3 regions of the Methylobacterium sp. 142-1Y genome follow, and region 1 is predicted to be linked to each of the others. Evidence: riboswitches for the same ligand, from Rfam matches in the RefSeq annotation. Region 1 holds a riboswitch; each other region holds the start of a gene.
The links. Region 1 has a riboswitch for cobalamin ahead of AC3AOF_RS14995 (TonB-dependent siderophore receptor). Riboswitches for the same ligand answer to the same signal wherever they lie in the genome.
Positions count from the first base shown of each region.

Region 2: another riboswitch for cobalamin. It lies ahead of AC3AOF_RS05665 (TonB-dependent receptor); the one in region 1 lies ahead of AC3AOF_RS14995 (TonB-dependent siderophore receptor).
Region 3: another riboswitch for cobalamin. It lies ahead of AC3AOF_RS08800 (TonB-dependent siderophore receptor); the one in region 1 lies ahead of AC3AOF_RS14995 (TonB-dependent siderophore receptor).

Region 1 is NZ_CM173224.1:3,299,578-3,302,846, reverse strand. Features, by position in the region: gene AC3AOF_RS14995 (TonB-dependent siderophore receptor) at 1-1,744, opposite strand, end outside; cobalamin riboswitch at 1,919-2,114, opposite strand; gene AC3AOF_RS14990 (IS110 family RNA-guided transposase) at 2,564-3,269, shown strand, end outside.
Region 2 is NZ_CM173224.1:1,193,638-1,196,906, reverse strand. Features, by position in the region: gene AC3AOF_RS05665 (TonB-dependent receptor) at 1-1,958, opposite strand, end outside; cobalamin riboswitch at 2,216-2,420, opposite strand; gene AC3AOF_RS05660 (extracellular solute-binding protein) at 2,685-3,269, shown strand, end outside.
Region 3 is NZ_CM173224.1:1,915,374-1,918,642, reverse strand. Features, by position in the region: gene AC3AOF_RS08800 (TonB-dependent siderophore receptor) at 1-1,202, opposite strand, end outside; cobalamin riboswitch at 1,361-1,585, opposite strand; gene AC3AOF_RS08795 (TAXI family TRAP transporter solute-binding subunit) at 1,685-2,617, opposite strand; gene AC3AOF_RS08790 (putative bifunctional diguanylate cyclase/phosphodiesterase) at 2,809-3,269, opposite strand, start outside.

The sequences.
Region 1 (3,269 bases):
AGCCGACCCGCAGCACCTCGTCACGCGTCACCGCCGCGTCGATGAAGGCGTAGCCGCCGATCACCCGGAACTCCGGCGTCACCTGACCGACAAAGCCGAGGTCGAAACCCTGGCTGCGCACCGCCCCGGCGGCGATCTGGAAGAAGAAGTCCGCCGGGTCGGTGGTGAGGACGTTCTCCTTCTCGATGTGGAAGGCGGCGGCCGTGATGCCCAAGCCGTCGAACAGGTCGAGCTTGGCGCCCACTTCGTAGCCGAAGCCGGTCTCGGGCGCGAAGGGACGCGTCGCGCGGTCGAAGCCGGTATTGGGGCGGAAGGACGCTGCGACGTTGCCGTAGAGCGAGAGGAACGACAGCGGCTGATAGACGAGGCCCGCGCGCGGCGACAGGCCGGTGCGGTCCTGCTCGGTGCGGTCCCCGGCGTTCTTGTCCCGGAAGGTCTGGTTGTAGAAGTCGGTACGGTTGCCGAGCAGCAGCTTCCATTCCGGGCTCAGCGCGATCTGGTCCTGGGCGTAGAACGCGGTATTGCCGACATTTTCGCTCGCCCGGTACGAGCGCGTGAAGGGCGGCTTCATCTGGCCGTAGACCGGATTGAATAGGTCGAGCGCGAACGGATCGATGCGAGGCGTCGATCGCAGCAGGTTCTCGGTGCTGTTGTAACGCTCGTGTTCGAGGCCCAGCAGCACGGTATGGGCAATGGGACCGGTGTCGAAGCGCCCGACGAGCTCGGCTTGCCCGATCGCCACGCCCCAGGTGAAGTCGTGCCGGCGGAACTCGCGCAGCAGCGTACGGCCGTCGTCGAGAAGGCCGGTTGCACCGGTCTGCAGGCCGGTCAGGCTGCCGGTGTTGAGGTGGGTGGCGAGGCGCAGATGCCAATCGGCGTTGAAGGCGTGCTCCAGCCGCACCTGCAGGATGCCGGCCTCGGAGACCGAATCGTCTCCCGGCTCTCCGAAGAAGCGCGAGCGCGGCACCACCCCGAGGCGGTTGTTCACCGCCACCGTACCGCGATCGAAGGTCGCGCGGTTCCGCAGGTACTGTGCCTCGACCGTCAGCTTGGTGTCGGGAGTGACCTGCCAGCTCACCACGGGTGCGGCGAGCACCCGGTCGCCGTCGACGTAGTCACGAAAGCTGTCCTGGCGGGCGAGGACCCCGTTGAAGCGGTAGAGCACGCTGCCGTCCCGGGTCAGCGGGCCGCCGGCATCGACGGTGGTGCGGGCGGTGCCGAAGCTGCCGAACAGGGCGCCCATCTCGACGAACGGCAGGGCGACTGGCTGCTTGGTCAGGATGTTGATGGTGCCGCCCGGGTCGCTGCGGCCGTAGAGTGCGCCGCTCGGTCCTTTCAGCACCTCGATCGACTGGACGTTCTGTGTATCGGGCGCGCCGTTGTAGCCGCGAGCGATGTTGAAGCCGTTCTGGAAAATGTCCTGAGTGGCGAAGCCCCGCACCGAGTAGAGGGCGAGGTTCTGGTTGCCGAAATCGTTCTGCTTGGCGATGCCGGGCACGTAGTCGAGGGCGCGCTCGACGCGGGTGGCGGCGGTGTCGCGCAGAACCTCGCGGGGGACGACGTCGACCTGCTGGGGCAGGTCGCGCCTCGGCGTGATGGTCTTGGATCCGCTGTAGAGTTCCTCGACGCGGTAGCTCGGCGTCGCCGTAAAGGTGCCCTCGACCGAGATCGGATCGAGCGGGATGGTGGCGTCGGCGGGTGCCGATGAACTCGCGGGCTGGGCGCGAGATGGAAGGGCGGTCACGACGGGCGAGAGAGCGCAGGCGGCGATGGCACAAAGCCGGAGCGACGAACGAGAGCGGGACGGGATCACGGAGCCTCGGTGAACGGCTGTGGCACGTCACCGCGAACGAAGTCTCGCACGGATGCACGCATCCGCCTCGACACCCGTCGGAACACCCCGTCCGACGCGCTTCGCGTGTGACCACGGCTGACGGCAGGTCTCCTGGCTCGCGGGTCAGTGCCCGCCACCGTCTTCCCGGGTGAGGCACCCAGTGACACAGGTGGTGGAGGGCTCGCCGCTTACAGTTGCGGGGGCAGCTGCGGATTAGGACCTGGGTCCTCACCGCATTCCCTTTTGATCCCCGGGGGGAACCGTCGCTGTCTCTGTTACAGCCACGTTTCCGATCGTCAATGTCAGGCAGCGGCAATCCACTGGTTGTGCCGCTCAAAGCACACAACTTTCCTATGGCGAACCCCCCGCTGGCGAGGGAGACATCGGCTAGAGTCCAAATTCTATCAGCTTGGACGTGCGACAGACCGCAGAGGGAGGGAAGCAAGAGCTCGTGATTACGATAGGAAGGTCCGGATTGCTCGCCGAAGCGGTCGATCAAATTGAGAAACCCACAACTCATACTGTTTCCTGTACCTGATGTGTGGCCGTAGGCTGCTACGGCGAGGGCATCCGGCGGTCTCACGGTTTCCCGGTCTGCGTCCCCTGTCGCTCAACGGCGATGGCCGCACGATCGCCTTCCGGCCTGATCCCGGATGTCCTGATGGCTGCTCCGGACAGTCGATCGGGCCCTGCCTCGTGCAGGCGCCCGCGTACAGGACAGGATCACCCATGTCACACAGCGCCACCATCCCCACCGTGGCCGGCATCGATGTCGGCAAGCACTTCCTCGATCTCGGCTTCTTCCCGGCGGCCAAGCCGGTGCGTCAGGACAATACGGAGACCGGCATCGCCAAGCTGATCTCGACGCTCAAGCAGCGCGGGATCCGCACGGTCGCCCTGGAGGCGATCGGCCCCTACGCCTATCCCCTCATCGCCGCCCTGCGTAAAGCTGAGCTCGATGTCGCCCTGGCCGATCCGCGCCAGGTCAAGGCGTTCCGCTCCGCCGAAGGGCTGATCGCCAAGACAGACCGGCTGGACGCCGCCCTCATCGCCCGCTTTGCTCAGCGCATGAGCGAGCACCTGCGCCCCGCCCCGACCCCCGACCAGATCACCCTCAAGGCTCTCTCGACCCGGCGCCGCCAGCTCACCGAGCTGATCGCCATGGAGAAGACCCGCCTGGCCCAGGCCCTCGACCCGGCCATCGCCGACAGCCACAGGGCGGTGATCAAGGCCCTGACGGCTGCCTGCACCGAGGTCGAGGCCGCTCTCGAGGCACGCATCGCCGCCGAGCCTGGCCTGGCGCGCAAGCGCGCGATCCTGACCTCGATCCCCGGGATCGGTTCGCGCATCGCCAGCGTGGTGATCACCGACATGCCCGAACTCGGCACGCTCGACCGCAAGGCGGCGGCCAGTCTGGCCGGGATGGCGCCTCATC
Region 2 (3,269 bases), 2.1 Mb from region 1:
GGCCGCTTCACCGTATTGGCGAAGTCGCTGAAGACCGGCCCGACATCGTTGACGCCGAGCCGCGCCACCCAGCCCGGCGCGAAGGCGTAGGCCAGCCAGACATTGGTGACGCGCTGGGGCACGTCGACCGGGACGTTGCCGGTAAACGACACCGCGGCGCCGTTGATCGTCTGGGCGAAGTTGTCGTAGCGGGCCCGCAGCAGGGCGGTGTTGGCCTCGATGCGCCACGCATCGGACAATTGGTAGGCGAAGGCGACCTCGACGCCGCGGGACGACTGGCTGCCGACCTGGGCCACCTCCGTCGGCCGGTCGGGGATCGGGGTCAGCAGGTTGTCCTTGCGGATGTGGTAGGCGGCGAAGGTCCACTCGCCGCGGCCATTGTCGAACAGGCCCTTGGCGCCGGCCTCGACCTGTTCGCCGGTGGCGAGCTGGAACTGCGATTGCGCCACGCTGGTGGTGATCAGGCTGCCGAGGGGATCGGCGGCGGTGGCGTATTGCGCGTAGAGGGCGAGGTCGGGCGTCGGATTGTAGACGGCGGCGACGCGGGTGCTGACGGAATCGAAGGTCTTCTCGAAGGCGGTCGACGCGAGCGGCCGGTTCACCGCCACCCGGGGGGCGTCGTAGCGGACCCCCGTGACCAGGGCGAATTGTGGCGTCAGCTCCAGCCGGTTCTCGGCGAAGACCGAGGCCTGGCGGGTGCGCGAGACGATGTCGGTGCGGGTGCCCGTGAGGTTGATGAAGCGCCCTTGGGCGAAATTGTACGGATCGACGACGCTCTCGCCGTCGAAGGGGGAGTTGCTGTCGCGGCGGAAATCGACGTGGTTGACGTCGAAGCCCAGGACCGTCGACGTCTTGAACCCGAACAGGCTGCCGCGGAACGTGGCATCGAGGCGGTTGCCGATCTGCTCCTCGTGATGGAAGATCTCGATATAGTCGCTGCGCTGGATCAGGCCGGTCGCCGGCTGGTAGGTATATTGCTCGACGTCGCGCCAATGCCGCTCGGTCGAGAGGCGGTAGGCGGTGTTGCGGATCGTGATGTCGGGAGTCGGGTTCCACTCGGTGCGCAACTGCGTCCAGTTGTCGAACCAGGCGATCTGCGAATCCCGGATGTTGTAGTTGGTGAAGCGCAAGCGGTCGGGTACCCGGCCGCCGACGAGCGGCGAGCCCCAGTAGCGGGTCGGCTCGTTATAACCGAGGTCGTGCGAGAGCGTGACGCTCAGGTCGGGCGCCGCCCGCCAGGTCACCGCGGCCGAGAGGGCGAGATTGCGGAAATCGCCGTCGGGCTTCACCCAGCCGTCGGCCCAGTTGCCGCTGAGATTGAACCGGTAGGCCAGGTTCTCGCCGACCGGCCCGCCGCTGTCGAGGGCGAGGCGTGCCAGGCCGTCCGAGCCGATCGCCGCCCGCGCCTCGCCGATGGGCGTGAAGACCGGCTTCTTCGGCACCACGTTGATGATGCCGCCGATCGCGCCCTCGCCGTAGAGCACCGAGGCCGGGCCGCGCAGGACCTCGATCCGCTCCGCCGACCAGGTGTCGAACGGGAAGGTGACCGTACCGGCCCCGACATAGAGCCGCGTGCCGTCGTAGAGCTGCTGCACCGAGCCGGCCCCGGCGAAGCCCCTCGCCGTGAAGGCGAGGTTGCCGTTGCCGGGCGCCGCGATGCTGGTGATGCCGACGGCGTTCTGGGTCACCGCCTCCTCGACGGTGTTCTGGCCCCGGGCCCGGACGGTCTCGCCGCTGATGATGTCGAGGCTCGCCGGGGTCTCGAGCGGGGTGAGGCCGAGGCGGGACCCCGAGCGCGACGGCGTCGCGAGGTTGAGGCCGGGCGCGGCCTCCTCGCGGTTGCGGCCCCCCGCGACGTCGATGCGGTCGAGGCTGATCTCCTCGGCGCAAGCAGGGGCGGCAACGAGCAGGACGGTGGCGGCGAGGGCGGTGGAGCGACGGGCGCGGAGCGCGGGCATGGAAGAGTCCAGGGCAGGATGGCGCCCCGTCCGTAGCCGGTCTCGCAAAAAATGTAACGTTATAAAGTTACATTTCCACTCTCCCGGACGATCTGCAGGACGCATTGCGCGCGTCCTGTCGGCGGATCGGGAGGGGAGGGGAGCGAGCATGGCGGGACGGCGCGAGGCTGTGGCACGTCACCGCGAACGACAGCGGGGCGAAGGCTCCTCGCCTCTCGCCTCGACACCCATCAGGACACCCCGCCCGACGTGCTCGCGTGTGACCACGGCTGACGGCAGGTCTCCTGGCTCACGGGTCAGCGCCTGCCATCGTCTTCCCAGGGAGCGTCGAGGATCCCCAGTGACGTAAGGTGATGGAAGGCTCGCCGCTTACAGTTGCGGGGGCAGCCGCGGCTTCGGGCTCGTCACCCTCACCGCGTTCCCTTTTGATCCCCGGAGGGAACCGTCGGAGGCAAGCTTAGCGATTCGGTTACGAAGGAGCAATGGTGATCGCGCGGTCGCTCACGGGGGCGATGCGCGGCGCCTCGCCGGATGGGCCGCCCGCGCAGTGGCGATCCGGTCCACTGTCCCCCCGGTCGATGGCGCAACGCGGCGCGGAGCCCGGCGACCTGTCGCAACGGCAGACTTGACGCCCTAAAATATTAGTGCACCAATGGATGAAAGTATGGAGCGATCCGTCGTCGCTCAAGGGCCGGCAGAGCCCGCAGGCAGCAAAACGGGGGAAACATGACGATCACACGCCGCAATGCGGTCGCGGGGCTCGCGGCCGGGGCGGGGCTCGTCCTCGGCGGGCGCGCCTGGGCGAACCTCGCCCTGCCGACCTCGCCCGTCGTCGTCACGGTGGTGGATGTCGCGGGCAACCTGGCGCTCACCCAGAAGGCGATCGAGGCCTATCGCCGGGCAAAGCCCGGCATCGTCTCGCGCTTCGCCTTCACCAAGGCACCGGCGCCGGAACTGCCCTCGAAGCTGAAGGCCCAGCAGGCCGCCGGCCGGGTCGACATCGACCTCGTGCTCACCGGCACCGACGGCATCGCCGCCGGCATCGAGCAGACGCTGTGGATCGACCTGAAGCCCTATGCCGGCCAGTTGCCGAAGCCCGCCGACATCTATCAGCCCGCCGCGCTCAGGCTGAACGGCCTGGCGCAGGGCCAGGGCCTGTGCGTCGCCTGGTACCCGTCGGGCCCGCTGATCGAGTACATGCCCGAGCGGGTGAAGACGGTGCCGACGAGCGCCGAGGAGCTTCTGGCCTGGGCGCGCCAGAACAAGGGCAAGTTCATGTATGCCCGTCCGGCCAATTCCGGTCCCGGTCGC
Region 3 (3,269 bases), 1.4 Mb from region 1:
TAGATGTCGAGGGAATAGGGATCCTGGCGGGTGTTGGAGCGGATCTGCTGGTAGGTGCCGTCGGTGCTCTCGCGCTCGAAGCCCAGCAGCAGGGTGTGGCCGATCCCGGCGGTATCGAAGCGCCCGACCAGCTCGGCCTGGCCGAGGGCCACGGCGGCGCGGTAGTTGCGATAGTTGCGGTCGCGCAGGACCGTGCGGTTGTCGGCGGCGATGTCCCGCACCTCGACCGCCTCGCCGGCGAGCGAGTTGGAGTTGAGGTAGGTGGCAAGCCGCATCTGCCAGTCGGCATCGAGGCGGTGGTCGACCCGGATCTGCATCGAGTCGTTGGTCTGCCGGATGCTCTGGCCCGGCTCGCCGAGGAAGCGCGAGATCGGCAGGAACCCGAGCCGGTTGTCGATCGCGATGACGCCGCGGTCGAACACCGTGCGGTTCCTCAGGAACTCGGTCTCGACCGTGACCTTGGTGTCGGGCGTGACCTGCCAGCTCACGACGGGGGCGACGAACAGCCGGTCGCCGTCGACGAAATCGCGAAAGCTGTTCTGGCGCCCGGTCGCGAGGTTGAAGCGGTAGAGCAGCGTGCCGTCTTCGTTGAGCGCGCCGCCCGAATCGATTGTGCCGCGGACCTGCTCGAACGAGCCCCAAAGACCGCCCATCTCGACGAAGCGTTCCGCGGTCGGCTGCTTGGTGATGATGTTGACGAGGCCGCCCGGGTCGCTGCGCCCGAACAGGCCGCCGCCGGGGCCCTTCAGCACCTCGATCCGCTCGACGTTCTGGGTGTCGGGCGGCGGCGGGAACCCGCGGTTGAGGGGAAAGCCGTTCTTGTACAGCTCCGAGGTGGTGACGCCCCGGATGGCGTAGCTGAAGATGGTGAGGCCGCCGAAATTGTTCTGCTGCGCGACGCCCGGCATATAGGTGAGGACGCGGTCGACCCGCGTCGCCGCGAGGTCGGTGACGACCTCTCGCGGCGCGACGGTGACGACCTGCGGCACGTCGCGCTGGGGCGTATCGGTCTTCGTGCTGCTCACCGCCCGGTCGCCGCGAAAGCCCGGGGTCGGGCCGATGAGCCCGATCGTGCCGGCGGCGGAGGGCGCCGGGAGCGCAGGGGCGCCCGCCACCACGACCTCGTCGAGGGCGATGGTCTCCTGCCCGTGCGCGGTGCCGGCCGCGAGGATCAACCCCAGGGCGGTCGCCAGGGCGGGCATGGGATGATGAAGAGGCGGGCGGGTTCTCAACGAAGCATACTCGATGTTGCCGCGCGAATGCGTCCGGGCGAGTGGCAGGCCGAAGGCCGCGCGAAAATCGCGCGGCGCACAGCCCGACCGCTCCCCCGGGCCGCACCGCCCGCGGGACGTGACCGCGCCGCGAGGCGCATGCCGAGGCAGGTCTACTGGCTCGCGGAGCACCGGTCCCGCCTCGCCTTCCCGGTGCCAGGCGCACCAGTGGCTTTCGGCGGCGGGTCATCTCCGCTCACAGTTGCGGGGGCAGCCTCGGCCTCACCGCGGATGCTTCCGCATCCGATGGGGTCACCGAGCTCCCGCTTCGCCCGCGGGCTCAGCACCCGGGGAACCTTGGCGGCACCATCCATGGCAGCCCGACCGTGCGTAAGCAACACTCGGAAACGCAATGTAATAATGTTACCGAACCTGTGTCCACAGGAACACACCGGCCGGCGACGGGCCCGGGCCTACTCGCCGCGCAGGAAGGCCGCCGTCGCCGGATGGAGCCAGGATGCCGGAACCGCCCCCGACAGGTCGCGGGGGTCGCTCGGCCGCTCGTGCGGCAGGTGCCGGGCGAGGGCCGGCTTCGCCTTGTCGATCGCTGCGACGAAGCGGGCCACCGCCGCCGGGTCGAGGCCGGGCTTGCCGAGGATGAAGCTCCACGATCCCACGGTGTCGATTGCCGCGTCCTGGCCCGGGAAGGTGCCGGGCGCCACGGTGATGCGCCGCAAGGACGGGCTCGCCGCCAGGATCGCCGGAAGAGCCGTCGCCGGGGGGCCGAGGAAGCGAGCCCCGCCCGGACCCTCGGCCATCGCGCGGAAGCCCGGCCAGCCGGTGCCGCCGCCGAACAGGGCCGCGGCCTGGCCTGCCCGTACCATCACCGGGCCGTCGCCGGCATGGTCGAGGAGAATCGGCCCGATGTCGCGCTCGGGGTCGATGCCTGCCCCGCGCAGGATCGTCCGGCCCATGGCGGTGAGGCCGGAACTGCGCGTGCCCAGGGCCACCGGTTGCCCGCGCAGGTCGTCGAGGCTGCGAACCGGGCTGTCGGCCGGCACCACGAACAGGCCCGGCGCCGCGTAGACCGGGGCGACCACGGTCACGGCCGGCGGCGCGCCCTGCTGGCCAAGCGCCTCGTAGGCGTATTCGCCCTGGACGAGGCCGAGATCGACCCGTCCGTCACGCAGGAGAACCAGGTTCTCGGTCGAGCCCTTGCTGGAGCGCAACTCCACGGTGAGATCCGGGTCCACCTCCCGGATCGCCGCCGCCAGCGCCTCGCCATAGGCCGGGAAGCCGCCGCCGGGCGTCGCGGTGGCCAGGACGAGGCGCAGGGGCTCGCCAGCATGGGCGGAGGTTAGGAGGCCGATCCAGGCGGCAGCGGCGATCAACCTGCGATTCAACATGGGTTAAGGTGTCCTCGACCGTCCCGACGGTGGTGCCACCCGGCCCGCCTCCGCTCAAGCCACGGCTCACGCCGTCCACCGGCATAGGGGCCGCCTGCGGTGCCACGCATGCGACCGGGCCGTCACCTCCCCTGCCCGTCGACGGTCGGGTTGCCGTTCCGGCGGCGGGCCTGCCCCGCCCGCCGAAAGCCTCACGCCGCCGCGTTCTCGTCTCCGGGCTCCTCGCTCGTATGCTCGGCGAAATGGGCGATCGGGCCGGGGCGGCCGAGAAGATAGCCCTGCGCCTCGTGGCAGTTCTCGGCCCCCAGGAAGGCGAGCTCGGCCGAGGTCTCGACGCCCTCCGCCAGGACCGGCAGGCCCAGCCCCCTCCCTAAGCCCAGCACCGCCCGCATGATCGCCGCGGTCTCGTGGTTGACGTCGACGGCGCGGATGAACGACCGGTCGATCTTGATCTTGTCGAACGGGAAGGCGCGCAGGTTGGACAGGGACGAGTAGCCTGTGCCGAAATCGTCCATGGCGATCCGCACCCCCATCGCCTTGACCCGGCGCAGGGCGGCGAGCGCCCGCACCGGATCGCGCACGAGCGCTGTCTCGGTGATCTCGAGTTCGAGCCGGGCGGGAGAGAGGCCTGTGGTGAACAGAACTTCGTGGA